4 regions of the Mesorhizobium sp. B2-3-5 genome follow, and region 3 is predicted to be linked to each of the others. Evidence: predicted binding sites of a transcription regulator. Region 3 holds the regulator's gene; each other region holds the start of a gene.
The links. Region 3 encodes PhoB, which activates phosphate uptake and scavenging genes when phosphate is short. Its sites were predicted from a motif close to TGTCATNNANCTGTCAT; they were not measured.
Positions count from the first base shown of each region.

Region 1 (7,527 bases), on a different contig from region 3:
CGCGGCGAAGCCGGCGATCGACAGCCGCGTCACCGGCGCTTCGGCGCCGCCCGCGACCATGATGTCGGCATCGCCCCACATGATCAGCCGAGCCGCATCGCCAATGGCGTGCGCGCCGGTCGAACAGGCCGTGACGACGGAATGGTTCGGGCCTTTCAGCCCGTGCCGGATCGAAACCTGGCCGGAGACGAGATTGATGATCTGACCCGGGATGAAGAACGGGCTGATGCGGCGCGGACCGCGCTCCTTGAGGATTATCGCATTCTCGGCGATACCCTCGATGCCGCCGATGCCCGAGCCGATCAGGACGCCGGTGGCACACTGTTCGGCATGGGTTTTCGGTTGCCAGCCGGAATCCTTCAGCGCCTCGTCGGCGGCGGCAATCCCGTACAGGATGAAGTCGCCGATCTTGCGCAGTTCCTTCGGCTCGAGCACGGCCTCGGGATTGAACGTGGCATTGCTGCCGTCACCACGCGGAATGACGTGAGCGATCTTGCAGGCAAGATCTTCCACCTCGAACTCGGTAATGCGCCTGGCGGCGCTGCGGCCGGTCAGAAGTTCCTTCCAGCTGTGCTCGAAGCCCATGCCGAAAGGCGACAACAATCCAAGGCCCGTGACGACGACACGCCTCATCGCAGGTCCTCCCCGGTGATGACTGCGGAATGCGTCAGGCCGAAGCCTTGTCGATATACTTGACCGCGTCGCCAACGGTCAGAATGGTCTCGGCCGCGTCGTCGGGAATCTCGACGCCGAATTCTTCTTCGAACGCCATGACGAGTTCAACCGTGTCGAGGCTGTCCGCGCCCAGATCATCGATGAAGCTCGCCTGCTCCGTCACTTTGTCGGCATCGACGCCAAGGTGCTCGATGACGATCTTCTTGACGCGCTCTGCGGTGTCACTCATTTGGGCATCCTCGTCTTTTGTTTGTCTGTCTTCGTTAGCGGGCAGAATGCCGCTAATCAAGTTGAAAGATGGTCCTGCCGGAAACGCAACGGCTACGGACCGGTTTTTGCCCGAACCGCCGGGTTGCGGGCCGCATTACACGAAAAATGGCCAAGGTCCAAGCCGAAATGGTCTGTTTTCACAGCGTGCTGGCCTGGGATGTCATTGCCCAAAACCGCTGCGCGATTCTGGGCGCATTCGTCAGATCATCGCCATGCCGCCATTCACGTGAATGGTCTGGCCGGTGACGTAAGCGGCTTCATTGGAAGCGAGATAGGCGACAGCGGAGGCCACTTCGGCGCTGGTGCCCATACGGCGGGTCGGGATCGCCGCCATGATCGCTTCCTTCTGCTTGTCGTTGAGCTTGTCGGTCATCGCTGATTCGATGAAGCCCGGAGCGACGCAGTTGACGGTGATGTTGCGGGTGGCGATCTCCTGCGCCAGTGATTTGGAAAAGCCGATCATGCCGGCCTTGGAGGCACAGTAATTGGTCTGACCGGGATTGCCGGTGACGCCGACGACAGAAGTGATGTTGATGATGCGGCCGTGGCGGCGACGCATCATCGGGTGGGTGAGTTCGCGGGTAAGCCTGAACACGGCCGTCAGGTTGACTTCGAGCACCGTGTCCCAGTCGGCGTCCGACATGCGCACGAACAGCCCATCCTTGGTGATGCCGGCATTGTTGACCAGGATATCGACGCCTTCGAGGTCGGCTTCCGCTTTCTGGCCAAGCGCCTTGACCTCGTCGCGGTTCGACAGGTTGGCCGGAAACAGCTTGACCCGGTCACCGAGTTCGGCGGCCAACGCCTCCAGCTTCTCGACGCGCGTGCCATGCAGGCCGACGATGGCGCCTTGTGCGTGAAGCACCCTGGCGATCGCCTCGCCGATCCCCCCCGAAGCACCGGTGACGAGCGCCTTGCGGCCAGTCAATTCGAACATTTTTGTCTCCAGGTTGAGAAGAGCACAGCCCCTATAGGGATGGGATCAAATGGCGCTTTATGCAAGCGCGGCCAATGCTGCCTCGACTTCAGCCGCGGAACCGACCGATGCGGTGGCGATGTCGCGGTTGATACGCCGCGCCAGGCCCGAAAGCACCCTGCCGGCACCAATCTCGTAGAGCGTGGCGACGCCGTTGGCGCCAAACCACTCCACCGTCTCACGCCAGCGAACGCGCCCGGTCACCTGCTCGACGAGGCGCCGCGCGATCTCGTCCGGATCGCTCGACGGTGTCACCGACACATTGGAAACGACAGGAACCAAAGGTGCATTCTTCGTCACGCCGGCCAGCGCTTCTCGCATGATCTCTGCCGCCGGCGCCATCAGCGCCGAATGGAAGGGAGCCGAGACCTGCAGCATCAGCGCCCGCTTGGCGCCCTTTTCGGTGCAAAGTTTCGCCGCCAGTTCGACCGCCGCCTTGGCACCGGAAATCACCAACTGGCCACCGCCATTGTCATTGGCGATCTGGCAAACCTTGCCGGACCCTTGCGCGGCCTCGGTGCAGGCGGCTTCGACATCGGCCTGCTCCAGCCCAATGATCGCCGCCATGGCGCCCTCGCCGGCTGGCACTGCCGCCTGCATGGCATTGCCGCGGATACGCAGCAGCCGGGCGGCATCGGCGACGGAAACGAAGCCGGCGGCGGCAAGCGCCGAATATTCGCCCAGCGAATGGCCGGCGACATTGGCGACCTTGTCCTTCAACGAGAAACCGCGTGATTCCAGCGCCCTGATCGCAGCCAGCGATACCGCCATCAAAGCCGGCTGCGCGTTGGCGGTCAGCGTCAAGGTCTCTTCCGGACCTTCCCAGATCAGCTTCGACAGGTTTTCGCCAAGCGCGTCATCGACCTCCTGGAAGGTCCTGCGCGCCTCGGGAAAGGCATCAGCGATATCCTTGCCCATGCCGACAGCCTGGCTGCCTTGTCCCGGAAAGGTGAATGCAACGGCCATGCGAGGGCTCCCGAAGACTTGTTCTGCTTGACTGATAACACGAATTTTCCTTGCCTGTGGCGCAAGGCGGCCGGTCAAGTCAAGCCCGCTTCAAACAGGCCTCAGATCAGAACCTTCTGCCGAGTGCCTGTTCTAAAAGGGCTTTTGGCGATCACTCCTGATGAAAACTGCTCACGATTCGTTTGCTGGCTCTTCTTATTTCCGATACAGGCGCTAGCTTGGCGTGACAGTTTTATGACAATCGAGTGACGCGTTTGTCGCTGGGTGGGGAAGTTAAGGTGGCCAAGAAATCGAAACGCGCCGGCGAGGCCGCGCCGCAGTTCCTGGAAGACGATCCGTCCACTGGTTATTTGCCGGGCCGGAGATGGCCGGTCGTCCGTTACGGATTGGTCAGCGTGCTGATCTCCGCCGTCCTCGTGTTCGCCATCGAGCTGATCGTGCGTGGCGATGTTGCCGGCACTGTTTCCTTCTTTCTTCAGCCACTCAAGCCGGGCTGGACGACCATCGTCGTGTTCGCCCTGATCCTGATCGGTCTCGACGCCTTGCTCGGCCGCAGTCACCAGAGCCTGATGATTGTCGCGCCGTTGACCCTGGGGCTGGCCTTTGTCGGCCATCAGAAATCGCACTATCTTGGCGATCCGCTTTATCCGACGGATTTCCTCTACGCTCGCCAGATTTTCGCCCTGCTGCCGCTCCTGGTGCGCGAACGGCCGATGACCGCGCTGGCCATGGTCGTGGGCATCGTCGTCGGGCTGTCGCTGCTCGTCCACGGCTGGCGGCTGTGGCACCGTAAGGTTCCGGCCCTCAGCCGCAAAGGCCGCCTTGCCCGGCTGACGCTGGCGGTGCCTCTGCTCGCCTTCTTCGTCTCGATCATGGATTACGCCACCTTCTCGTGGACCCGGGATCGGCTGCAGATCATCCCGATCATGTGGGACCAAAAGGAAAACTACGCCTCCAACGGCTTTGCGCTCGCCTTCGCGCTCAACGTGCCGATGGCCCATGTCTCGGCACCCTCCGGCTATTCCGACAAGGCGATTGCGGCGATCGATCGGCCGCGGACGACAGCATCGGTGCCCGACGACAAGCCCGACATCATCGTCGTCATGAGCGAATCCTTCTGGGATCCAACCAAGCTGCCTGGCGTCGCTATCACGCCGGATCCGATCCCCACAGTGCGGGCATTGCGTTCGGGCTCCATGTTCTCACCTGAATTCGGCGGCATGACCGCCAACATCGAATTCGAGGCACTGACCGGCTTTTCCAACGCTTTCCTGCCGGCCGGCAGCATCCCCTACCAGCAATATGTGCGCACGCCGACGCCTTCGATGGCGACCTTCCTGAAGAGTGAAGGCTACAGGGCGCGTGCCATCCATCCAGGCACCAACTGGTTCTGGAACCGTGGCGCGGTGTATGCCGATTTCGGTTTCAACGATTTCAAGTCGGAAGAGACGCTGCCGCCCATGGAAAAGCGCGGACCGCTGGCATCGGATGCGGCAATGACGGACGAGATCATCCGCGAAGCCGACGCCAGCGACGATCCGGTGTTCTTCTTCGCCGTCAGCCTGCAGAACCACGGCCCCTATGAGCCGAACCGCTATAATAACCCGACTCACTCGGTACAGGCCCCGATCAGCCAGTGGGCGCGCGATTCGCTGCTGAGCTATGCGGAGGGTTCGGCCGATGCTGACCGCGGCCTTGACCGGCTGATCGAATGGGCCAAGAAGCGCGAGCGGCCAACGATCCTGGCCTTTTTCGGCGACCATCTGCCGCCGTTGGGGCTGGTCTATGTCGAGACCGGGTTCCTCAAGGACAACGTCGCGCCACGCAAGGAGCCGACGCCGGAAGCAGCCCTTGAACATCACGAGACACCGCTGGTCGTCTGGTCGAACCGCTCCGGTCCAATCAAGGACCTCGGCACGGTGAGCCCGGCATTCCTGCCCTATCATATCCTGACGGCAGCGGGCGTCACCCATCCCTACTACACCGGCTTCCTGGGCGAGATGCGGGAGCGCTACCGCGTCGTCGACCGCAACCTGCTGCTGACACCGGCCGGCCAAGCCACGCCCGATTGGTCGCGTCAGAAGGAGATCGACCCCGCGATCCGCGATTTCCAGCTGATCCAGTATGATATGATGTTCGGCAAGCGCCATGCGGCGCCGGACTTCTTCCCCGAGACGGTCGATAAGGTTGTCGCCCATACGAGTTGAGCCGGCGCCATCCGTTCAGCAGTTGGACCGAGCGTTCAATTGGTCAGTTGCAGCTTCGAAAACTTGTTAGCGATCTGCTCGAATACGTTTGGCAGTTTGTTCGGATCGTTGACTGCGTAGTAGTCGCTAGGATCCGAGGCGCAGGCGCTGTAAAGCGTGCGGTTGGCCGCGGTGTCGGACTGCAGCACCATGGTGTAGATCTCAGCGCCCTGATTTTTCAACTGCGTGCAGACGCTCCTGGTCCATCCGTCCACATTGCGCGCGGCGGTCGTCTGATTGTCCGATCCAAGCCGACCGGCAGCGCCATAGCCTGAACCCGCGAGATAACCATAGGAGGTATAGTCAGACTTGGTCATCTCTTTGCTGGCGCCATAGACCACGTTCTCACCGTCGGTGAGCAGCATCACGATTTTGCTTACCCCAGGCGTCTTCCACGGCGTTCCCTCAGTGTATGGGGCCGACGGCGACAACACCCGCTGGCCCCAAGCGAGGCCCTCGGCAACATTGGTGCCCGACCCGGCCCAGGCAAGCATTTTGGCGGGCTCCTTGCGGAGCTTCGTAAAATCTTCCGTCAACGGAACGATCGGCGAGGGACAGGACCGGTTTGGCCCCACCGTCAATTGCAGGGCATTCGGATCGTTTGTGCCAGCGGTGGCGATGGCAATGTTCTGCGGTGCGACATACTTGGCGATTGTTTCGAGATCCTTCTTCGAAGGGCTGACGTCGCTTCCAAGCAAGCCGCTCAGATCTATTCCAAGAATGTTCAATCCCCCATTCTGAGCAAGCTTGGTCTGGTCGGGGACGTCGTCGACAAAAGAGTTGTTGTAGTAATTGGCGTCGTTTGAATAGCTGCCGGAAGGCTTTGTGCCGTTCCCTGGACTGTCCGGCGCGAAGTACGGCACGAACAGAGTGTCGGCGTAAGACGGGTCGGGCGACGTATCGGAGATGTTAAGGGGGCCGGGCCGCGCCTCGACGCAGCCTTTCCAACCCGTGTCGATTCCTTTGTCGTCCTTCCATCCTGTCAACCTGGCGGCCGAGGCCGGATCCTTCAGCAGCTGTCTGAACAGCGCCATATGATTGGGACGCTTGCCATTGATGACGGGAAAATTGATCCCATTGGTGGATGACTTGCCGTCCATGTCGATCCAGGACGGGTCGAAGCCATCGCCATTGACATTGACGGCCGTGACGAACGGAACCAGCGCCGCGCGGACCTTGCGCGTCGGCGATTGTGCCGTTTCCAGATATCTGAGCAGATTGTCCGTCGCTGTCTTCAGGGCAGCAATTTTGGCGCCGGCCATCGAGCCGGTATTGTCCAGCACCAGAACGACCTCGAGCTGGTTGTTCGATTCGACGGCCGATGCTTCGACCACGATGTGCTTGTTCCGGCCAAACAGGAAGGCGAAGTTCAGATTGACGTCCGCCGAGGCGACAGCCTTTGTCTTGATGAAATTGACGCCCCTGTCGACGGTCAGCGTCGCCTGCGCGTTGGTGAGTTCGCCATGTCCGGCAATGTTGGCCTGGAAATAACGGTCGAAGGCGTCGGTGCGGGTAAGGTCCAGATCGCCCAGATGCGAGGAGGCAAGATTTGCCGCGTCGAGCGCATTCTGCAGGTTGCTTTTTGCACGCATGATGGTGGACACGTCGACCGCGAAGGCCACGGCTGACAAGATGGCCGGCAGGCCCAGCCCGAGCAATAGCGTGAAATTGCCGCTCCTCGAGCGCCAGAATCTGTTGAGAAGCATCCTTACCCCCGGAAATGCTTGCCGCTTGTTATGCGCGGGTTGTTCGGGCTTCTTGCGCCTCCCATGATGAACCCACCGTTGATGGCGAGACTCAACTCCGCACAACCTGACATTGTGGTTAAGAGCTGGTTGTCGTAAAAATCGCCAAGCCGTACCGGCGCCGCCGCTTGATTTTCCTGTACCCTGCGACATCGGCGACGCCGCTTGCCCTTGCCTTATCGCGGGATTGCTGTATAGACGCCGCCAATCTGCCGGTCCCAGCTGGGGGCTGAACGGAGGGCCGGAGGTTTAAAAAGCCTTCGTGTGAAGCCAGAAGCGCTTCCGCCTCCCGTGTCTCCGCTCTCGACCGTCTCGTCATGCTCCTTTCTTCCCCGTTCCTTCTTGGGTTCACGGGTCAGAGAAGTTGCAGAGGCTTTTGCCGCCGGGAACCGGGAGAGAAACGAAGAAAGGCACGAAAACATAATGGCTCTTTACGAACATGTGTTTCTTGCCCGGCAAGACCTCTCGCAGCAGCAGGTCGATGCGCTTGTCGAACAGTACAAGGGCGTCATCGCAGCGAATGGCGGGTCCGTCGGCCGGGTCGAGAACTGGGGACTGAAGTCCCTCACCTACCGGGTCAACAAGAACCGGAAGGCATACTACACGCTCATGGATCTGAACTGCCCGCCGGCCGCGCTCAACGAGATGG
Region 1 covers NZ_VFVX01000001.1:74,915-82,441, reverse strand. The annotation lists gene fabF (beta-ketoacyl-ACP synthase II) at 1-633, opposite strand, end outside; gene FJ958_RS00415 (acyl carrier protein) at 668-904, opposite strand; gene fabG (3-oxoacyl-[acyl-carrier-protein] reductase) at 1,145-1,882, opposite strand; gene fabD (ACP S-malonyltransferase) at 1,940-2,887, opposite strand; gene FJ958_RS00400 (LTA synthase family protein) at 3,166-5,094, shown strand; gene FJ958_RS00395 (pilus assembly protein) at 5,130-7,031, opposite strand; gene rpsF (30S ribosomal protein S6) at 7,302-7,527, shown strand, end outside.
Region 1: a site for PhoB is predicted at 3,111-3,127, ahead of FJ958_RS00400 (LTA synthase family protein). Genes of this name have one in related genera too.

Region 2 (7,527 bases), on a different contig from region 3:
AGGCGTATGGCCGGCGCCTGACCGAGTTCGGCGAATGGTGTGCCGAACAAGGCATGCCGCTGTCCTACCACCACCACATGGCGGCGGTGGTCGAGACCGAGCCGGAGCTCGACGCCTTCATGCGCCATTCCGGCGAAGGGATTCCGCTGCTGCTCGATGCCGGACACCTGGCCTTTGCCGGCGGCGATGTGCTGCGCGCCATAGACAATCACCACAGGCGCATCAGCCATGTCCACGTGAAGGATGTGCGCATGGATGTGATCGACAAGCTCGACCGCACGAAGCAATCCTTCCTCGACGCCGTGGCGCTCGGCGCCTTCACGGTGCCGGGCGACGGTTCGCTGGATTTCGGCGCCATCGTGCAGCGCTTCGCCGACCATGGTTATGAGGGCTGGTTCGTGGTCGAGGCCGAGCAGGATCCGAAGAAGAACCCGCCGCTCAGGATGGCGCAGGTCGGACACAAGGAACTGATGCGGGTGATGACGGCTGCCGGCTACACGGTCGAAACGCAAGGTTTTCCGAATGCCTGACGCAAGGGTTCCCCACGAGGCAGGTTGCTGTAAATTGGCCTGATGAAAGATTCCGAGCACCCCTTCTTCCGGCCCTTATGGCGGCGCGTCGCCGTCGTGGCGGTCTGCGTCCTCTGGTCGATCATCGAGTTCGCCACCGGCACGCCGTTCTGGGGCGTCATCGCGCTCGGCTTTGCCGGCTATGGCGTCTGGCAGTTCTTCTATCTCTACAAGCCGGCCGACGAGAGCAAGGCAACGGCCGAGCCCGAACCAAAGGAGTAAGCGGGATGTCGAAGCTGCTGGTGAAGGCCGACAAGGGCCACGGCCGCATCGCCCATGTGACGCCGAATAGCGCCGGCTGGACCTATGTCGGTTTCGACCTGCATCGGCTGAAGCCCGGCGAAAGCGCCTCGGGCAAAACGGCCGATCGCGAGGTCTGCCTGGTGTTCGTGACCGGCAAGGGCACCGCCACCGCCGACGGCAAGGAGCTTGGCCTGCTTGGCGAACGGATATCGCCGTTCAAAGGCAAGCCGTGGTCGGTCTATGTGCCCGAGGGATCGGACTGGTCGGTAACGGCCGATACCGAGCTGGAACTCGCGGTCTGCTCGGCCCCGGGATTGGGCGGCGGTTTGCCGGTTCGGGTGATCGGGCCGGACGATCTCGGCCAGGAGGTGCGCGGCAAGGGCACAAACACGCGCTACGTCACCAACATCCTGCCGGAAGGCAAGCCGGCGGACTCGCTCCTGGTGGTCGAGGTCATCACGCCCGGCGGCCATACGTCGAGCTATCCGCCGCACAAGCATGACCAGGACAATCTGCCCGCCGAATCCTATCTCGAGGAGACCTACTATCACCGCCTCAACCCGCCGCAGGGCTTTGCCTTCCAGCGCGTCTATACCGACGCCGACAAGAATGGGCATCGCGCGCTGGATGAAGCGATGGCGATCGAGGATGGCGACGTGGTGCTGGTGCCCAAGGGCTATCATCCCTGCGCCGCCTGCCATGGCTACGACCTCTACTACCTCAACGTCATGGCCGGACCGAAGCGGACGTGGAAATTCCACAATGCCCCCGAGCACGAATGGTTGATGAAGGCCTGACCCTTCCGGGTTTTCGGCTGAAGTTATTGGTCCAGCTTGGAAAAATCGTCGGCTAAAGACCCAGAGGGTCGATTTGCCTTCGAAAACCCTTCAAAGCTTCGTCAATCCGTCATGGAAATCACCTATGGCAACGGATCTGACGAGGATTTCCCATGCGTTATGCCATCTATTTCACCCCCCGGCAGGACGAACCGCTGGCGCGGATCGCCGCCAACTGGCTGGGCCGCGACCCGTTCGGCGCGGCGACAAGGCCGGTTGAGGCGGTGGCCGACCTGTCGGCGGCGGAAGTTGCCTTCCACACCGCTTCGGCGCGCCGCTATGGCTTCCACGCGACGCTGAAAGCCCCCTTCCGCCTGGCGGTGAACGAGACGGAAAACTCGCTGCGCGCGGCACTTGACCATTTTGCCGAGGCGACGCCGGTGGTGACGATCCCGCGTCTCGTCGTCAGCCAGATCGACAGCTTTTTCGCGCTGGTGCCGGAAGGTCCGCTGCCGCCGCTCAACCGCTTTGCCGACGACGTCGTGCGCGATTTTGACCGGTTCCGTGCGCCGCTGACCGAAGCCGAGATCGAACGGCGCAGCCCGGATTCGCTGAAGCCGGCCGAGTTCCGCAACCTGTGCCAGTGGGGTTACCCCTATGTCTTCGAGACCTTCCGCTTCCACATGACGCTGTCCGGGCGCGCCGGGCCACAGGAAAGCCTTCGTCTGCGCGCGGCAATCGACAGCCTGTTCGCGGATGTGCTGCGGCAGCCGGTGCTGGTCAACGCGGTGACGTTGTTTGTCGAACCTGAACCGGGTGCGCCATTCCTGGTGCTTTCCCAGCATGCGCTGGGACACCGCCCAGCCAGAAAATCCGCCTGACCGACTGCGGAATGGCTCCAGCCGGAAATAACCGAGGACTACCTGAAATGACTGCCGAGATTGTTCTTTCCAACGCCCGCATTGTGCTTGCCGACGAGATCGTCGAGGGTTCGCTGGTGCTGCGTGACGGCTTTATCGCCGGCATTGACGCGGGTGCCGCCCGAACCGGCGACGACATGGGCGGCGACTATATCATTCCGGGACTGGTCGAACTGCATACCGACCATCTCGAAGGCCATTACGCGCCGCGGCCGAAGGTGCGCTGGAATCCGATCGCCGCCGTGCTCGCCCATGACGCACAGGTGGCGACCGCCGGCATCACCACCGTGCTCGACGCGCTTCGCGTCGGCATGGATGAGGACGCCGACCTGACCTCGGACGACATCCGCAAGCTCGCCGATGCAATCGAGGACAGCGTGCAGGAAGACCGGCTGCGCGCCGACCACTTTATCCATCTGCGCTGCGAAGTTTCGGCGCCGGACTGCCTGCGGGCCTTCGCCAATTTCGATGAGGACGAGCGGGTCAAGCTGGCGTCGCTGATGGACCATGCGCCGGGCCAGCGCCAGTTCGTCAATCTCGAGACCTATGCCTATTATTATCAGCGCAAGCTGAAGCTGAGCGACCAGGACTTCCAGAAATTCTGCGAGAAGCGGATGGGCGAATCGGCACGCAATTCCAGCCCAAACCGCGCCTTCATCGCGGCCGCCTGCCATGAGCGCGGCATTGTCCTGGCCAGCCATGACGATGCCACGACGGGCCATGTCGAGGAGGCGATCGAGCAAGGCGTGCGGGTCGCCGAGTTCCCGACCACCGAGGAAGCGGCGCGGGCTTCGAAGGCCGCCGGACTCGGCGTGCTAATGGGCGCGCCCAACGTCATGCGCGGCGGCTCGCATTCGGGCAATGTCTCGGCGCGCACGCTGGCCGGCAACGGCCTGCTCGACATCCTGTCATCCGACTACATCCCCTTCAGCCTGATCCAGTCCGCCTTCTTCCTCGGCGACATGGTCGAAGGCATTTCGCTGCCGCAAGCAGTCGCCATGGTTTCGAAAAACCCGGCCGAAGCGATCGGCCTGACCGATCGCGGCATCATCGAACAGGGCCGCCGCGCCGATCTGGTGCGCGTGCGCGTCGACGATCATGTTCCGGTCGTGCGCACCGTCTGGCGGCAGGGGCGCCGGGTCGCATGATGGTGTCGGCCTTGATCGAGCGTGAGTTGTCCGCCGAAACGTTCCCGATCCGCCATGGCGTGTTTGTAGCGGTCGTAGGCCCAAGCGGCGCCGGCAAGGACACGGTGATCGGCTACGCCCGCGCGCTTTTTGCCGACGAGAGCCGGCTGGAGTTCGTGCGCCGTGTCATCACCAGGCCCAGCGATGCCGCGAGCGAGGATCACGATACGCTGGCCGATGCCGCCTTTGTCGAGGCCGAGGCCGACGGCGCCTTCGCCATCTCCTGGGAGGCGCATGGCCTGCGCTATGGCCTGCCCGCCGATGTCGACTGGTCGGTTGCCAATGGCCATGTCGCGGTGGCGAACGTGTCGCGCGCGATTATCCCCTCCCTGCGCGAGCGCTATGCCAATCTGGCCATTGTCGAGATCACCGCTTCGCCCGACGTGCTGGCCGAGCGGCTGGCAATGCGCGGCCGCGAATCGCGCGGCGAAGTGCTGGCCCGGCTGGCGCGCAGCGCCAATGTGACCTTGTCCGGTCCCGGCGTCACCACGATCGACAACAGCGGTCCGCGCGAGGCGGCCGGCGAGCGCTTCGCCGAGCTGCTGCGCAAGGCAATGGCCTTCTCCGACATGTCGGGCGTGATCTAGACCCCCCGCCCCACAGCTTCGATTTTCGCATCTCACGAGGCGACGGCCGCCGCTCCGGCGGTTTGCGGCCGCTCGTTTTTCGGCAGGCAGACATGTTCGCCTGGCCTACCGCCATTGTCACACCCCTGTAATAGACATTTCGGATGGTGGCGCCCGTTGCAATTACTACATCCAGAAAAATGACCGCCCGACATGACATATGATGCCTCGAAAGATCGGAAGGCGACGGTCGATGCCCGGGTCCAGGCGGCGCTGGAAAACCTGCCGCCGGCCGAGCAGCGCATGGCGCGGTTCTTCGTCGACCAGAAGCAGTCCGTCCTGCTGGGATCGGCGGCCGAGATCGCCGAATTGGCCGGCACCAGCGACGCCACCGTCGTTCGCACGGCGCGCTCGCTTGGCTTCGAAAGCCTCTCGGCACTTCGCCAGATGCTACTCTCGGACCTGACCGGCACGCCCTCCCCCGGCAAGCGCCTGGCGCGCACCTTGCAGGAGACCGGCGACGACAGCGCCGGGGCATTGCGACATGTCATCGACATTCACGAGAGCGTGCTCGACGTGCTCAAACGCCCGGAGATGGCCGCCGCTTTCGAGCGCAGCGTCGACATTCTGGCGCGGGCCAATCGCCGCCATGTCTTTGGCATCGGCCCATCGGGCGCGATGGCCGACTATGCCAGCTTGCAATTCAACCGGATTGGCCTGCCGACCAGCGCGCTGTCGGTATCGGGGATCGCGCTCGCCGACCGCTTGTTGTGGCTCGGCAAGGGCGACGCCGTGCTGATGATGGCTTACGCGCCGCTCTACCGCGAGGTCGAGATCATCCTCGAACAGGCCAGGCAGTTCGACGTCCCGGTCGTGCTGATCAGTGACAATCTGGCTCCGCTGGTGTCCGGCAAGGTGGCCGAGACGTTGCCAATACCGCGCGGCAAGGCCGATCACCTCGCCATGCATGGCGGCACGATAGTCCTCATCGAGGCGATGATCATCGGGCTGGCGAAACGAAACAGCGAAGCCGCCTTTGATGTCCTCGAGCGGTTGAGCACGGTTCGCGGATCGATCGACAAGGCATGGATAAAGCGCGGCGTCCGCAAGAATAACAACAATAAAAAGTAGAAATTCCTGCGTACGACACAAAACATTCAATTTGTTCATACATGGTACAATGGGGCTTACTGTGCCCGATCAAAATCGACTGGAGAGCAAGATGAAACTACGCACAACTTTCTGCTTCGCGATTGGCCTTAGCGCGCTTGCCGCGGCAGCACCAGCTTCGGCATCAGACCTCGTGCTTTACGACGCGCTCGATTTCGCCGGCCCGGTGGCCAAGGCCTTCCAGGCCAAGACCGGCCTCACGGTCGACGTCGTCGAACCCGGCAGCACCGGGGAGACGCTGGGCAAGATCGCCGCCGAGGGCAGCAACCCGCAATTCGACATCGTCTGGCTCGATGGCTCCGCCGTCATGGAGCGCATGGCGGCCGACCATGTGCTGCAGGCCATTCCCGCCGCCGCCTATGACAAGGTGGCATTCACCGACCTTGGCAAGTCGCTGATCCCGCAAAGCCACGCCTTCCTGCCGACCGGCACCAGCACCACGGCCATCGAGGTCAACACCAAGAAGGTGCCCGCCGACAAGCTGCCCAAGTCGTGGGCCGATCTTCAGTCCTTCGCAGGCAAGGTCGCGGCCAAGGATCCCAATCTGTCGGGTCCCGCCTATCAATGGCTGGCCGGCTTTTTCCAGACCAACGGCCTCGACGCCGGCAAGGCCCTGTTGGCCAAGACGCTGACCAACAAGTCCCTGTCGGGCCTGTCGAGCGGCGGCAAGGTGAACAAGGCGGTGCTGACCGGCGATGCCTCGGTCGGCATCAACCAGGACAGCGCCATCTTCTCGAAGATCGCCGCCGGCGAACCCGTCGTCGCGGTGTACCCCAGCGAAGGGTCCGTATCCTTGCCGCAGGGCCTCGGCATCAGCGCCAAGACGCAGCACATGGACGCGGCGCGGAAGTTCATCGACTTCGTCACCAGCGCCGAGGGCCAGGCCGCCATGCAGAATGGCGACGACACCGACTTCTTCTACATCCCGATCATCAAGGGCATCAACGCCAAGCCCGGCCGCGAAACCAACATCACCTACACGCATCTCGACGATGCCGTGGCCTCCGCTCACGAGACCGAGTGGAAGCAGTGGTACAAGGCCAACTTCGTCCAGTGACCCGGCTGTTCGGGAAATGACGATCCTCCAGCATTCCGGCGCCGCGGCTTTTGCCCGCGGCGCCGGCGCCAGAAAACCGCCGTTAGGCCGCCTGTCGGCGCTTACCCGCTACGGCGGGCCATTTGCCGTCTACGCCGTCTTTGGCCTGCTGATCGGATTGCCGCTTGCCCTGGTGCTGGTTCAGGCGGTCATGCCCGGCTTGTTTGCCGCGCAAGATGCCAGCAACGTCCTGAGTTTCGAGCCGCTGGCCCGCGTTTTCAACTCGCCCTATGTCGCGGGCTCGGTCCTGCATTCGCTTGAACTCGGCATGCTCGTCGCCTGCACCACCACGGCGCTGGGTGGCGCCTTCGCGATCCTGGTCCAGCGCTGCGATATTCCGGGACGAGCAGCGATTTCAATCGTGCCGTGGCTGGTTTTCCTGACGCCGTCCTATCTGAAGGCACTCGCCTGGGTGCTGCTGATGTCCTCCGGCGGTTATCTGGCTCAGTTTGGGCTGCTGCCTGCCTGGCTGGGCTCGGCGTTCTTCGGCCTGGCCGGCCTGGTGTTTGTCCACACGCTCAGCCTGTTTCCGCTGGCCGCCTTCATCATCGGCAGCGCGCTCGCCGGCCTGGGCAGCGAATTGGAGGATGCCGCGCGGCTCTCCGGTGCCACGCCGCTCAGGATCTGGCTCCGCATCAACGGCCCCCTGCTGGCGCCGGCCATCGCCCTGAGCTTCATCGCCACCTTCGCCGAGGTGCTGTCCGATTTCGGCCTAGCCTCGACCATCGCCAGAATGTCGAATTTCGGCGTGCTGACCTACGGCATCTACGCCGCCGCCAGCGATTATCCCGTCGACTTTCCCGCAGCCGGCGCCCAGGCGCTCGTCCTGCTCAGCCTTGTGCTGCTCGTCGTGGTGGCGGACAGGCTGCTGCGCCGCCGCGCCGACCCGCGCCTGATCTCCGGCCGCGCAAGGCCTGCCCGGCTCTACAATCTCGGCGCGTGGCGCTGGCTTGCCATGGCGGCGGCACTTGCCATCGCTTTCCTTGCGCTGGCATTGCCG
Region 2 covers NZ_VFVX01000040.1:13,242-20,768, forward strand. The annotation lists gene iolE (myo-inosose-2 dehydratase) at 1-530, shown strand, start outside; gene FJ958_RS27760 (DUF3329 domain-containing protein) at 573-791, shown strand; gene iolB (5-deoxy-glucuronate isomerase) at 797-1,609, shown strand; gene FJ958_RS27770 (DUF1045 domain-containing protein) at 1,762-2,469, shown strand; gene FJ958_RS27775 (alpha-D-ribose 1-methylphosphonate 5-triphosphate diphosphatase) at 2,517-3,656, shown strand; gene phnN (phosphonate metabolism protein/1,5-bisphosphokinase (PRPP-forming) PhnN) at 3,653-4,282, shown strand; gene FJ958_RS27785 (MurR/RpiR family transcriptional regulator) at 4,475-5,392, shown strand; gene FJ958_RS27790 (extracellular solute-binding protein) at 5,484-6,488, shown strand; gene FJ958_RS27795 (ABC transporter permease subunit) at 6,505-7,527, shown strand, end outside.
Region 2: a site for PhoB is predicted at 1,706-1,722, ahead of FJ958_RS27770 (DUF1045 domain-containing protein). Genes of this name have one in related genera too.

Region 3 (7,527 bases):
CCGTTGAACAGCGCAAACACCACGGCGAGGCAGGCGACGATGCCGACGATCCAGCTCCAGGTGGCGCCGATCGATCCGGCCGGCCCGCCTCCCATCAGCTGGAAGGTGGCGTCGAGCGGCGCCACGGTCTGGCCGCTGGTGACCCACCAGGCAGCGCCGCGCCAGACCAGCAGGCCGCCAAGCGTGACGATGAAGGCCGGCACTTCGAGATAGGCGATGATGAAGCCCTGGAAGGCGCCGATCAGCAGGCCCAGCACCAGGCCGATGAACAGCGCGAGCACCCAGATCCACGGATTGCCGAGTTCAAGCCCGACAAACCGCACCAGGAAATGCACCTGGGCAAAACCCATGACCATGCCGATCAGGCCCTCGGCCGAGCCGACGGACAGGTCGATGTTGCGCATGACGATGACCAGCACCATGCCGCAGGCCATGATGGCAACCGCGGAGCTTTGTACTGAAAGGTTCCATAGATTGCGCGGCGTGAGAAAGGTGCGGCTGTCGAAATCGAGCGGATTGACGCCCAGACGCAGGCTCGAAATCACGTGCAGTCCGACCCAGATCAGCAACAGAGCGCCAATCATGCCGAGCATGCGGGTGTCGATCTCGGTTGCCTTCAGGAAGCGGGCAACCGCGCCGAGTTCCGAGGCGCGTGCGGTATCGACCTGCGGCGGGTTGGACGTCGTGTCGGTCATGATTTCCTCCCACTGGCCGCCGTCTGGCGCGGACGCCGGAGCCCAGCCTAGAAGCTATCCGCCTGATGCGGAAACACAAATCTTTTTGAGAAAACGCCGCGGCTTTGAAGCAATTCCAGGAAAAGTGCGTGGCGGTTTTGCATCCGGAATTGCGGGAAACAATGGGCTGGAACGGTTCAGCGATTCAAGAAACACTGAACCGTTCCAGGGCCGCGGCGTCTATATCTGAGAGAAACAGGCCAGCTTAGTTGCAGGCCGCGACGGTGCCGGCGGCGACGCCCGCGCAGACTTCGTCCTTCTTGATCCAGCCGGCATCGATGACGACGTTGAGATTGTCCTTGGTGATGGCGACCGGGGTCAGGAACAGCGACTTGACGGTGTTGCCGCCAGGCGTCGTGAAGTCCTTCACGCCGGCGATGTCGGTCATCTTCTTGCCGTCAGCCAGCTGCGAGGCGATCTCGGCGGCATTCCTGCCGAGCTCACGCGCGTCCTTCCACACCGACACGGTCTGCGTGCCGAGCGCGATGCGGTTCAGCGCGGCATGGTCGCCGTCCTGGCCCGACACCGGCACTGTGCCGGCAAGGCCTTGCGCGGTCAGCGCCGCGACGACACCGCCGGCGGTGCCGTCATTGGCGGCGACCACGGCATCGACCTTGTTGTCGTTGGCGGTCAGGAACTGCTCCATGTTCTTCTGGGCGTTGGCGGGCAGCCAGCCGTCCGTATAGGCCTCGCCGACATTCTTGATCTTGCCGCTGTCGATGGCCGGCTTGAGCACTTCCATCGAGCCCGAGAACAGGAAGTCGGCATTCGGATCGGCGCCCGAGCCCTTGATGAAGACATAGTTGCCTTCCGGCTTGACCTTGAACACCGCGCGGGCCTGCATGCGGCCGACTTCCTTGTTGTCGAAGGTCAGGTAGAAGACGTCCTTGTTCTCGATCAGGCGGTCATAGCCGACGACCGGAATGCCTTCGTCCAGCGCCTTCTGGACGGCCGGGCCGATCGCCGAGGCGTCCTGCGCCAGGATGATCAGCGAATTGGCGCCCTGCGAGATCAGGCTCTCGACGTCGGTGAGCTGCTTGCCGGGATTGGACTGCGCGTCGGCGGAGATGTATTTGTCGCCGGCGGCCTCGATCGCCTTCTTCATGGCGGCCTCGTCGGTCTTCCAGCGCTCTTCCTGGAAGTTGGACCAAGAAACGCCGATGACCTTGCCCTTCGCCTGCGCGACCGACGCGAGCGTCAGTGACATGGCGACACCCGCCAGGATGGCGACTGCGAATCTCTTCATGATTATCCTCCCTGCGCCGCGTATGGCGCGACCAAACTGGCCCGAAGGCCGGCACAAAGGCTCTATTTTTTCGAGCCTCAAAAAAAATAGTGATGCATCGCCGGAAAGCTGTCAACAATGATTCTGATGGATTTCGAGGGCCCGGGAACCTTTTTTCGAGCCCCGCAATAAATAAATGACAGCATCGGCCGCTTCTGCCAGTATTTAATCGTGTTGCCGACAGTGTTCGAGGTCAGGAAGAACCGCGGCGACCGGGAGGATATGGGAAAAACATGTCGGTCGGAATCCGCCACGACGACCTGCGCCGGCGCAACCGCGCGATGGTGATTGCCGCGGTGCGCCGGGCCGGCCAGTCCTCGCGCACCGAAATCGCCGCGACCACCGGCCTCAGCCACTCCACCATATCGGCGATTTCCTCCGATCTGATCGGCGAAGGTATCCTGGCCGAAGGCAAGCCGAGCGAGGCCGGCGCGCTCAAACGCGGCAGGCCGCAGGTCGGCCTTGGCCTCAATGCGGAAGCCGCAACGGTGATGACCGCTGTGCTGTCGCTGAATTTCCTGTCCGTCGCCGTTATCGACTATGCCGGCCAGGTCATATCAGAGGAACAGCGCCGGCTGGACACGCTGACCATGTCGCGCGATGCACTGATCGGCGAATGCGTCGCCATCGTGCGGCGGCGCCTGGAGGATCCCGACATCGACGTGCGCAGCGTCGCCCGCGTCGCGCTGGCCATCCAGGGCATCACCGACACCGATGCCCGGGCAATGCTGTGGTCGCCCATCACGCCGCAGACCGACATCGCCTTCGCCGACATACTCGAAGCCGAGTTCGGCATCCCCGCCACCGTGGAGAATGACTGCAACATGATGGCGGTGGCGCTGCGCTGGCGCGATCCCGAGCGCTACCGCGACGACTTCATCGCCATTCTCCTTTCGCACGGCATCGGCATGGGCCTGGTGCTGAAGGGCGAGCTCTTCACCGGCACCCACTCCTCGGGCGGCGAATTCGGCCACATGATCCATCGGCCAGGCGGCGCGCTCTGCCGCTGCGGGCGGCGCGGCTGCGTCGAAGCCTATGCCGGCAATTACGCCATCTGGCGCAACGCCAGGCAGCTCAGCGAGGACACCGAGCCGGTGGCCGATGTCAGCGACGCGCAGATGCGGGCGCTGGCGGCGACGGCGCGGCAAACGGACGGGCCCGAGCGCGAGGCCTACCGCAGGGCCGGCGAGGCGCTGGGCTACGGCCTCGGCAGCCTGTTCGCGCTGATCGATCCCGCCCCCGTCGCCATGGTCGGCGTCAGCGCCGCCGCCTTCGACCTGATCGAGCCGGCCTTGCGCGAGGCCATCGCCCAGACCGCCGGCGGCCAGCACTCGAAATCGATTTCCTTCGACACCGAGCCTAACGAGTTGCCGCTGATCCGCGAGGGCTGCGCCATGCGGGCGCTGACTTTCGTCGACCAGGAGATTTTCGCGCCGGGCATGCAGGCGAAAGCCGGCTCCGGGGAGAACGTGGCCTGAATAACGTCGCGCTCAATCCTCGCGGATCGCATACCCTGCACCACGAATGGTGCGGATGACGTCGGGCATGCGGCCGTTGTTGACCGCCTTGCGCAACCGGCCGACATGCACATCCACCGTGCGCTCGTCGATATAGATCGTCTCTCCCCAGACATTGTCGAGCAGCTGGCTGCGCGAAAACACCCGGCCGGGATGACGCATCATGAATTCGAGCAGGCGGAATTCGGTCGGCCCGAGCCGGATTTCGCTCTTCTTGCGGTAGACGCGATGTGATTCGCGGTCGAGCACGATGTCGCCGACCTTGAGCACACTGGACAACACTTCCGGCTTGGCGCGGCGCAGCAGCGCCTTGACCCTGGCCATGAATTCCGGTGTCGAGAACGGCTTGACCAGATAATCGTCGGCGCCGGTCGAAAGGCCGCGCACGCGGTCGCTTTCCTCGCCGCGCGCCGTCAGCATGATGATCGGCAGCCGCTCGGTCTCGGGCCGCATCCTTAGCCGGCGACAGAGTTCGATGCCGGACACCGCCGGCACCATCCAGTCGAGCACCAGCAGGTCGGGGACATTCTCCTGCAGGCGGATCTCCGCCTCATCGCCGCGCGGGACCACCTCGACCTGATAGCCTTCCGATTCCAGATTGTAGCGGAGGAGCACGCCGAGCGGCTCCTCATCCTCCACCACCATGATGCGTGGCGCGATCATCGACTGGTCACCTCTAAAGCAATTCCAGGAAAAGTGTGAAGCGGTTTCCGTCCGGAATTGCATGGAAACAAGAGCGGTTTTCCGTGAAACGGTGAACCGCTCTGACGATCAAGCCGCCGGCGCCGACATCGCCGTTTCGTCCTGCTTTGGACGATTCGCTGGCAGCTGCGTACCGGTCAGCACGTAGTAGGCATTCTCGGCGATGTTGGTCACATGATCGCCGATCCGCTCGAGATTCTTGGCGCAGAACAACAGATGCGTGCAAGCGGTGATGTTGCGCGGATCCTCCATCATGTAGGTGAGAAGTTCGCGGAACACGGAGGTGTATTTGACGTCGATGCGTTCGTCGTCGGCGCGCAGCTTGGCAAGGGCCTCGGCATCGTGCGCCGCATACTCCTCGATCACGCCCTGCACCTGGATCAGCACCAGCTGCGCCATGGCGTCTATCGAATGCGACAGGTCGCGCGGCGTGGTGGACAGGCCGACCGTACCGACGCGCTTGGCGATGTTCTTGGCAAGATCGCCAATGCGTTCGAGGTCGCCGGCCATGCGGATCGACCCGACGACATGCCGCAGATCGTCGGCCATCGGCTGGCGCTTGGCGATCAGCGTGATGGCGCGATCGTCGAGTTCGCGCTGGCGCGCGTCCATGATGACGTCGTCGGAGACAACGCGCTGTGCCAGCGCGTTGTCGGAGTTCAGCAGCGCCTTGGTGGCGCCGCCGACCATCGAGCTGGCGAGATCGCCCATGTCGCTGATCAGCCTGCTGATCTGTCCGAGATCCTCGTCGAAAGAAGCGACTGTGTGTTCGGCCATGATCCTGGTCCTCGTATGCGTGAGATCAGCCGAAGCGGCCGGTGATATAGTCCTGCGTGCGCTTCTCGCGGGGCGATGTGAAGATCTTCTCGGTACGGTCGAACTCGACCAGCTCGCCCAGATACATGAAAGCCGTCTGGCGCGACACGCGCGCCGCCTGCTGCATGTTGTGGGTGACGATGACGATCGTGTAGTCGGCCTGCAGCTCGTCGATCAGCTCCTCGATCTTGGCGGTCGACAGCGGGTCTAGCGCCGAGGCCGGCTCGTCGAGCAGGATGACCTCCGGCTTCACCGCCACGGTGCGGGCGATGCAAAGACGCTGCTGCTGGCCGCCCGAAAGGCTGAGGCCGCTGGCGTTGAGCTTGTCCTTGACCTCGGTCCACAGAGCCGCGCGCTTCAGCGCCTGCTCGACACGGCCGTCCATCTCGGCCTTGCTGATCTTCTCATAGAGCCTGACGCCGAACGCGATGTTTTCATAGATCGACATCGGAAACGGCGTCGGCTTCTGGAACACCATGCCGATCTTGGTGCGCAGCAGGTTGAGGTCCTGCGAGCGGTCGAGAATGTTCCGACCGTCAAGCAGCACCTGACCCTCGGCGCTCTGCTTCGGGTAGAGCTCGTAGATGCGGTTGAAGACGCGCAGCAGCGTCGACTTCCCGCAGCCCGAAGGGCCGATGAAGGCGGTGACACTGCGCTCGGGCAGCGACAGGCTGATGTCCTTCAGCGCCTTCGACTGGCCATAGTAGAAATTGAGGTTCTTGACCTCGATCTTGGCCTTTTCCACGGCAGCCTCGGCCACGTTCAAATCGGTGGACAACATCGGTTTCATCTGTCCTCTCTGCGTCCGGTAAGGCTGCGGGCGAAGATGCTCAGCCCGAGAACCGTTAAGGTGATTATGAGTGCGCCGGTCCAGGCCAGTTGCTGCCATTCCTCGTAGGGGCTGAGAGCGAACTGGAAGATGGTGACAGGCAGGCTGGCCATCGGCGCGTTGAGATTGCTTGACCAGAACTGGTTGTTGAGCGCGGTGAAGAGCAGCGGCGCCGTCTCGCCGGAAATGCGGGCGATGGCCAGCAATATGCCGGTGACGATGCCGGAGAGTGCCGCACGATAGGCGACAGAGCGGATGACCACCCAGCGCGGTGCGCCGATCGCGGCGCCTGCCTCGCGCAAGGCGTTCGGCACCAGGTTGAGCATGTCCTCTGTGGTGCGCACCACGACCGGGATGACGAGGATGGCCAGCGCGACGGCGCCGGCGATGGCGGAGAAGTGCCCCATCGGCCGCACCAGCAACTCATAGACGAACAGGCCGATAACGATCGACGGCGCCGACAGCAGGATGTCGTTGATGAAACGCACCACCGTGGTCAGCTTCGAGAAGCGTCCGTATTCGGCCATGTAAGTACCGGCCAGCACACCGATCGGCGTGCCGACGATGACGCCGATGACGGTCATCACGATGCTGCCATAGATGGCGTTCAGCAGGCCGCCGGCATCGCCGGGCGGTGGCGTCATCTCAGTGAAGACCGCCAGCGAAACGCCGGACAGGCCTTTGTAGACCAGGGCGCCGAGGATCAGCGCCAGCCAGGCAAGGCCGATGCCGGCGGCGACGACGCAGAGCGCCATCATCACGCCGTTCCTTCTCTTGCGTCTGTTGTGGAGTGCCAGGGACGTCGACATCGGTCAGGCTCCCGTGCGGGCGTCGATGCGCATCAGCATATAGCGTGCGATGGCAAGGATAATGAAGGTGATGACGAAGAGGATCAGGCCGAGCGCCACCAGTGAAGAGGTGTAGAGTTGGCCGTCGGCTTCGGTGAATTCGTTGGCGATCGTCGCGGAGATCGTCGTCGCCGGCGCGAACAGCGAGGCGCTGATACGATGCGCGTTGCCGATGACGAAGGTCACCGCCATGGTTTCGCCGAGCGCACGGCCGAGGCCGAGCATGACGCCGCCCATAATGCCGACACGGGTGTAGGGAATGACCACGCGCCGCGTGACTTCCCAGGTCGTGCAGCCGATGCCGTAGGCCGATTCCTTCAGCACCGCCGGCACTGTGTCGAACACGTCCTTGGTGATCGAGGTGATGAACGGCAGCACCATGATGGCCAGGATGAGCGACGACGTCAGCAGGCCGATGCCGTATGGCGGGCCGGCGAACAGGCTGGAGAGCCCGGGCACGTTGTGAAAGATGTCGATGATGAAAGGCTGTACCGTCGTCTGCAGGAACGGTGCGAACACGAACAGGCCCCAGATGCCGTAGATGATCGAAGGGATGCCGGCCAGAAGCTCGACGGCGATGCCGATCGGGCGCCGCAGCGGCCGCGGGCAAAGTTCGGTGAGAAAGACGGCGATGCCGATGCCGATGGGAACGGCGATCAGAATTGCGATGGCTGACGTGACGATGGTGCCGTAGATCGGCGACAGGGCGCCGAAATTCTCGGTGACCGGGTTCCATGCCTCGGTCGTCAGAAAGGAAAAGCCGAACTTGGACAGGGCTTCCCATGAGCCGGCAAAC
Region 3 covers NZ_VFVX01000008.1:206,028-213,554, forward strand. The annotation lists gene FJ958_RS12725 (sugar ABC transporter permease) at 1-695, opposite strand, end outside; gene FJ958_RS12730 (hypothetical protein) at 685-924, shown strand; gene xylF (D-xylose ABC transporter substrate-binding protein) at 940-1,980, opposite strand; gene FJ958_RS12740 (ROK family protein) at 2,253-3,497, shown strand; gene phoB (phosphate regulon transcriptional regulator PhoB) at 3,510-4,199, opposite strand; gene phoU (phosphate signaling complex protein PhoU) at 4,308-5,015, opposite strand; gene pstB (phosphate ABC transporter ATP-binding protein PstB) at 5,041-5,844, opposite strand; gene pstA (phosphate ABC transporter permease PstA) at 5,841-6,692, opposite strand; gene pstC (phosphate ABC transporter permease subunit PstC) at 6,696-7,527, opposite strand, start outside.

Region 4 (7,527 bases), on a different contig from region 3:
ACGATGCCGACAGGATCGTCCCAAGGGCCGCCGCCGACATCACCACGCCGGCGACCATCGTCACGCGGCTCTGATCCTCGATGAGCTGCTGGACATAGACGGTGATGATAGGCTCGATCGACATGTTGGCGAAGGCAAGCAGCATGCCGGTCGCCAGCATGGCCACCACCGGGCGTTTGTCCGGGATCTGCGACCAGCCGCTTTTCGGCTTTGTGCCTGACGCCGACTTGGCGGGCTTCGGGCGCGGGTTCTCCTTGATCAGGAAGGTCGTCGCCAGGAAGGCAAGGAAGATAACGGCGCCGGACAACAGGAAGGTGGCGCGAATGCCGATCACCGGCGGCAGCGCGCCGCCGAGCAAGGGGCCGACCAGCGAGCCGGCCGTGATCCCGGCCGACAGGACCCCCAGCGCCCAGCCGGAGCGGTCCTTGGGTGTCTGCATGGCCACCAGAATGGTCGAACCGGAGGAATAGCCGCCGGCAAAGCCGATCAGCAGGCGCAGCAACACCAATTGCCAGACCGTCTCGACCATGCCCGTCAGCGACATGCAGATCGCCATGCCGAAGCTGGCGCGCACCAGCATCACCTTGCGGCCATAGCGGTCGCCCAGCCGGCCCCACAACGGCGCGACAAGGGCGGCGGCGAAAAAGGTGGCGCCATAGGCGATGCCGGACCACTGCACGATCGCCGCATGGCCCTGTGCGCCGAGCTGTTCGACGTAAAGCGGCAGGAAGGGCAACAGCAGCGTCATGGCGATGAGCGTGCTGAACGAGCCCGCAAAACAGACGGCGAGGTTGCGCCGCCAATGGATGTTGTGGCCGCTTTGTTGAGCGTCTTCCTGTGTCATGTCCTGCCTGCTCGATATCAGCACTTGTTACGGATACCACTTTGGGATACCAAATCGGTATCCGTCATGAACTCCGACCCGGCCGCTGTCAATGCGGGCTTCAGAAAAAGGGCAGCGCGATGTCGCAAATGCAGAATGTCGAACGACGGTTGCGCGAAATGATCCTGGGGCTCGAGATCGGTCCCGGCGAGAAATTGACCGAGCGATGGATCGAAGGCCGCTTCGGCGCCTCGCGCACACCGGTTAGGGCAGCACTGCTGCGGCTGGAAACCGAGGGCCTTGTTGGCAGGGACGGGCGCGGCTGGACGGTCTCGCCCATCAACCTGGCCGAGCTTGAGCAGATCGCGGTCTATCGCGAAGCGGTCGAGGTCGCGGCCCTGAGGCTGACATGCGCGCACGACGAAAGGAGCGCTCTCGACGTCATCGAGGCGATGCTCGATTCCTGCGACGAAAACACTCCGCGCGAGGAATGGCACCGTGTCGGCATGGATTTTCACATCGAGCTGGCGCGGCTGTCGGGCAACGAATTCCTGTTCAGGGCGGTGCGCGATGCCATGACGCGCCTGTCGCGTGCTCGCTGGCTGGAGGTGCGCGACGAAGCAGCCCTTGGCCGCGCCTGGGCCGAACATCGCGCCATTCTGGCGGCAACACGGCTTGGCGAGGCTGATGAAGCCGCGCGCCGGCTTTCAGCCCACATCATCGGCAGCCGCGACCGGCTGGTGACGTCGCTTGCCAATGATCGGCGGGGTCTTCGCGCCAGGGGATTTGCAGTCGTCGCCGCTTAGCGGCCTTGGACGGGCAGGGCATTCGCCGGGCAAAAAGCGGTGTCCGGACGCGGAGCGCACTTTCGGCCTCGCTTCGTGGGCGCCGATGGCGTAAGAGCGGCGATGGAAAACAACCGATTTGAAACGCCCGTGACCGTCAAGTCCGTCACGGCAGGAAGCACTCAGCTCTTGCGCTCGGCGAGGGAGGCTTCCGATTACCTCCTCAACAGCTGGCCCGGCAAGCGCAGTCCCAAGCATCGCGCGGCACTTCAGGCCTGCCACGACGCGCTGGCCGGCGACAAGCCGGCCATGAATGCCCGGCGCGCCTTCATCGCCGCGGCGCGTGAAGTGGATGTATTCATCAGCGACAAGGCGCCCGCCTGACGCAGCGCGACATGCGTTAAGACGGAGCCGGCAACCGCGGGCCTGTTGCCGTCATTCCCCTGTTTCGGCTTCGACCTTGGCCTCGGGCTTCGACCGCTCCCGCGCGGCAACCTTGGCCGCCAGCTTCTCGGCCTTTTTGGCCGCCTTCTGCCGGTCGCGTTCCTTGCGTTCCTGATCGTAGTTCGGTGCTCGCGCCATATCGGCTCCCTTTGACCTGCCTTGCGGCTCTGAACCTGCCTAGGAGCATTAGCCGTCAAACACAACAGCTGAAACGACAGTGCGTGGGTGCTGACGTCGAAGATATGCCGGGGCCTTGCCAGACGGGCGCCACAATGATGTAGGAAACGCCAGGGCGCCAGCGTCTTGAGAGCTGCCCGTTTGATCAAGTGAACCATGGCCACAATTGCGCGGACGTCGGCAAAGGTCTTCTATTATGCGCGAAACGTTGCGCGCGATGCCGTTCCGCAAGCATTGTTCCGACGCAGGCTGGGCATTCGCCTGGAAAAGGCGAGGCTTTCCGATGAGGCGGCGCGCCGGCGGTTGAACTACTACAATCAGCTGCAGGATGGTTTCACGCCAAGCGCGAATGCCGTGCGCGTCGGCAAGCTGCCCTTCACGCCGACCATGTACTATTACGACCTGAAGGAATTTGCCCGCTACTTCGATCCCGGATTGCTCATCGACCTGGAGTTCGGCGACGTCAGGAATGTGCCGAAGGTGCCGTCGATCGTGAAGGACCGGCCGATCCGTGATGACGACAAGAACGCGGTCATCATGAAGCTCGACAAGTTTCGTCACTTCCAGATGCCGGCCGACGCCATTTCGTTCACCGACAAGCTGCCTGCGGTGGTCTGGCGCGGTGATCTCAACAATCCGATCAGGACAAGATTCCTGAAGGCTGTGCGTGACCTGCCGTTTTGCGATGCCGGCTCGCACAAGCCGAACGCGCCAGCCGAATACGCCAAGCCCTTTCTCAGCATCAGCCAGCATCAGCGCTATCGCTACATCGTCTCGCTCGAAGGCAATGACGTGGCGACCAATCTTAAATGGATCATGAATTCGAAGTCGCTCTGCCTGATGCCGCCGCCGACCTATGAGACGTGGTTCGCGGAGCGGCTGCTCGAGCCCAATGTCCATTATGTACCGCTTGAAGCGGATTTCTCGAACCTGGCCGAACATGTGGCCTATTTCGAACGGCACCCGGCGAAGGCCGAGCGCATCATCGCGGCCGCCAACGCTTATTGCCGGATATTCGACAACGAACAGACGGAGCAGGCGGTCTCGCTGCTGGTGCTCTACAAATATTTCGTGCTCAGCGGCCAGATCAAGCCCGATGCCGAGATCTGGCGTTACATAGTGGGCTAGTTACCGGCGACACTGGCGTCGGCGCCATTGGTCTCGCGTTTGGATGACACCGGATCGCGAAATGCCTGGCACAATGACGTGTGTGCATGGCGCAGGAACTAACTCAGCTGCCGGGTGTTTTGGTCGCGTTTGTCCTGATATCAACGTGGTACGATGGCCACCATAAAACGAACGACGCAGAAGGTTTTCTACTATGCGCGAAACGTCATGCGCGATATCGCCCCCCAGGTCCTCTTCCGACGACGGCTGGCGGCCCGCCTGGAGCAGGCCAGGCTCTCGGATGAGGCCGTGCGCCGGCGGTTGAATGACTACAACAAGCTGCAGGGCACCTTTATGCCAAGCCCGGATGCGGTGCGCATCGACAAGATGCCGTTTGAGCCGAGCATGTACTATTACGACCTGAAGGAGTTCGCCCGCTATTTCGATCGGGCATTGCTCCTCGACCTGGAGTTTGGCGACGTCAGGCATGTGCCGAAGGTGCCGACACTCGTCAAGGATCGGCCGATCCGCGCCGACAACAGCAACGCGGTCATCCTGAAGTTCAACAAGTTCCGCCACTTTTACATGCCGGACGACGCGGTCGCCTTTGCCGACAAGCTGCCGATCGTGATCTGGCGCGGCGATCTCAACAACCCGATCAGGACACGGTTCCTGGACGCGGCGCGTGACCTGCCTTTCTGCGACGTGGGTTCGCATAAGCGAAGTGCACCGGCCGAATACAGCAAGCCCTTTCTCAGCATCAGCCAGCATCTGCGCTACCGCTATATCGTCTCGCTCGAGGGCAATGACGTGGCGACCAACCTCAAATGGATCATGAATTCCAACTCGCTCTGCCTGATGCCGCCGCCGACCTATGAGACATGGTTCGCGGAGAGCCAACTCGAAGCCAATGTCCACTATGTGCCACTCGATCCTGATTTCGCCGATCTCGGCGAAAAGGTGCGCTATTTCGAAACGCACCCGGCGGCGGCGGAGCGCATCATTGCCGCAGCCAACGCCTATTGCCGCAAATTTTCCAATGAGCGAGACGAGCAGGCGATCTCGCTGCTCGTGCTCTACAAATATTTCGTGCTCAGCGGCCAGATCAAGCCCGATGCCGAGATCTGGCGGTTCATCGAAGGTTAGGCGACAATCGCCTTCGGTGAGCCGCAGGGGCTGCAATCGCGCCTGGGCTGCAATAAAACCGTCACTGCCGGCCTATATTGAAGTCGGCTCAGGTGTTTCCATTTCAGGCCGCTGGCCAACAATTTGGGGCGCCGTCCGGGAACCGACAGGGCTTGCAAGCGGAGCAGCTGACATGACCGAGCTAAAACAGAATTCTCCCGCCAAGGACTGGCTCGAAGCCGAGCTCGCCGACACGCTCGACGAAGATTATGAACTCGAAATGTCGGAGCCAGCGCTGTCGATGGAGATCGCCAAGATCTACAAGAACTCGCATCCGCCTTCGATCGATCGCATGCAATATTTTCGCGACCTGATCACCTTGCAGTCTGAATTGATCAAGCTCCAGTCCTGGGTCGCCTACCACAAGAAGAAGCTGGTGGTGATTTTCGAGGGCCGTGACTCCGCCGGCAAGGGCGGCGTCATCAAGCGCATCACCCAGCGGCTCAATCCGCGCATCTGCCGCGTCGTGGCATTGCCGGCGCCGACCGAGCGCGAAAAGTCGCAATGGTATTTCCAGCGCTACGTCCCGCATCTACCCGCAGGCGGCGAGATCGTGCTCTTCGATCGCTCCTGGTACAACCGTTCCGGCGTTGAACGGGTGATGGGCTTTGCCTCGCACGACCAGGTCGAGGAGTTCTTCCATGACGTCCCGGAGTTCGAGCGCATGCTGGTGCGCTCGGGCATCACTGTGGTCAAATACTGGTTCTCGATCACCGATGAGGAACAGCAGATGCGCTTCCTGATGCGCATCCACGATCCGATGAAACAGTGGAAGCTGTCGCCCATGGATCTGCAGTCGCGTGTGCGCTGGGAGCAATACACCAAGGCCAAGGAAGAGACCTTCGCCCGCACCAACATTCCCGAAGCGCCGTGGTTCATCGTCGAGGGCAACGACAAGAAGCGCGCGCGGCTCAACTGCATCGATCATCTGCTGAAGCAGATGCCGTATGAAGATGTGCCGCACGAGGAGATCACACTGCCCGAGCGCGTGTTCAACCCGGAATACGAGCGCCAGGTTCTGCCGCGCGAACTTTACGTGCCGGAGAAGTATTGAGGCGCATTTCCTTCTCCCAGTTTCACGGGGAGAAGGTGCCCAAAGAGCGGATGAGGGGCAGCGCCGGCATCGACGACGGGCTTTTGACTCCTGCACCCGCCAAATCCACTGGTAGCTTGTCGCTACTCTTCGACGGTTGCGCTGCCCCTCATTGCCCTGCCGGGCATTTCTCCCCGTATAGTGACGGGGAGAAAGACGCTTGCACCCGCGGGTTTCGCCAATGACCGGAGTCGCGGCTATGCCCGCTCGATGACCACATGCATGGCGTGCGCCGAAGCGACCTGTTCGCTGCATCGGTAGCCGAGTTTCGGCAGGTCGAGGCCAGCCAGAAGGTTTTCGCCAGCGCCGAGCAGCACGGGCGAGATCGCGAGATGCATCTCGTCGATAAGTTTCTCCTGCAGATATTGCCTGATCGTCGCGACGCCGCCACCGACCCGCACATCCTTGCCATCAGCCGCCGCCCTGGCTTGCTCAAGTGCCGAATGGATGCCATCGGTGACAAAGTGAAAGGTCGTGCCGCCTTCCATGACGACAGGCTCACGCGCATGATGCGTCAGCACGAAGACCGGCACGTGATAGGGCGGGTTGTCGCCCCACCAGCCTTTCCAGCTGTCGTCGGGCCATTCGCCGCGGATCGGTCCGAACATGTTGCGACCCAGGATCCATGCGCCTACATTTTCGAAGCTCCGCGCCGCGAAATCCTCGTCGACGCCCGTGGCGCCGCCTTCCTCGCCGAACATCTTGCGGAAGGTGCGGGTGGTGAAGGCCCATTTGTGCAGCGCTTTCCCACCAACGCCGAGCGGATTCTCCAAGTCCTGGTTTGGACCGGCGCCATAACCGTCGAGCGATAGGGTGAATGCATTGACACGCAGCCTTGACATGAAACCTCCTCGATCGTCAGTTGTGTTCTGCAAGCAGATTTTGTAGCAAACTGATTGCGAATTGCAAGTGGTGTCTTCGACGATGCAGAGATGCGTGTCCGGACCTCGCGGCCAAGCTCGTGATGATCGATTCGGATTGGCAAGCCGCCGTCGGGGCAACTGCCGTACCAACTCATTCGCCGGTGATTTCCATGAAGCGGATATGGTTGCTGAACGGGTCGATGACCTCGACCGTCAGCCGCCCGTCCTCATCTTCCAAGCCGGGTTTCATATAGCGGTAGTCCTTACCCGCAAGCTCCTCATGGAAGTCGCGGATGCCCTTCATGTAGACAACCATGTTGCCGCCCGGCGTCGCGTCGCCGGCGTGTTCGGACAGGTGCAGGACAAGATTGCCACGCGATACCTGCGTGTACAGCGGGAAGTCGCCGTGGCGGTGTTCCCAGTCCACGGTGAAACCGAGGAAGCCGAGGTAGAATTCGTGCGCCTTCGCGACGTCGAAGATGCGCACGATTGGCGCCGTCCGTTCGAAGATGACCGTCTCCTGCCTCGCGAGCGGCGCTTCGATCTTTGCCGACAGGATATTCCAGTTCGCCAGTCCGAACTGGCGCGCGACGATTTCCAGGGCCTCGCTGTGGCTGATCGTCAGGTCGCGGTCGGCAAGCGCGTCCCGCATGGCTTTCGCCATGGTCTTGGCATCGCGATAGGCAAGCATGTCCGTTTCCTCGGGTCACGGCGAAGTCTTCGTCAGTGCCCGCATTGCCAACGCCTTCGCCCGACGGTGAAACGGGTCAGGAAGCATCCTCTGGAGGCGTTCGCCATGCCTCTTGGCGAGGTGCGGGCTGCCGGCCGCCTCCGGCCATGCGGCATCATAGCCGCAACCAGCCTACCTTGTCAGCGGGAATTCGCCAGAGATGACAGCCGGCTCCGAAGCGTGTCATGGCAAGACCTGGAAGGTCGCGGTGCGGTGGCTGAGGGGCGAAGTTACCCCTTCAGCATCACGGCCACTTCGGGCGCGAAATAAGTCAGGATGCCGTCGCAGCCTGCACGCTTGAAGGCGAGCAGCGATTCCAG
Region 4 covers NZ_VFVX01000001.1:318,212-325,738, forward strand. The annotation lists gene FJ958_RS01585 (multidrug efflux MFS transporter) at 1-844, opposite strand, end outside; gene FJ958_RS01590 (GntR family transcriptional regulator) at 964-1,629, shown strand; gene FJ958_RS01595 (DUF982 domain-containing protein) at 1,732-1,992, shown strand; gene FJ958_RS01600 (hypothetical protein) at 2,044-2,190, opposite strand; gene FJ958_RS01605 (glycosyl transferase family 90) at 2,386-3,357, shown strand; gene FJ958_RS01610 (glycosyl transferase family 90) at 3,511-4,482, shown strand; gene ppk2 (polyphosphate kinase 2) at 4,655-5,575, shown strand; gene FJ958_RS01620 (dihydrofolate reductase family protein) at 5,812-6,456, opposite strand; gene FJ958_RS01625 (glyoxalase superfamily protein) at 6,629-7,168, opposite strand; gene hemB (porphobilinogen synthase) at 7,438-7,527, opposite strand, start outside.
Region 4: a site for PhoB is predicted at 4,531-4,547, ahead of ppk2 (polyphosphate kinase 2). Genes of this name have one in related genera too.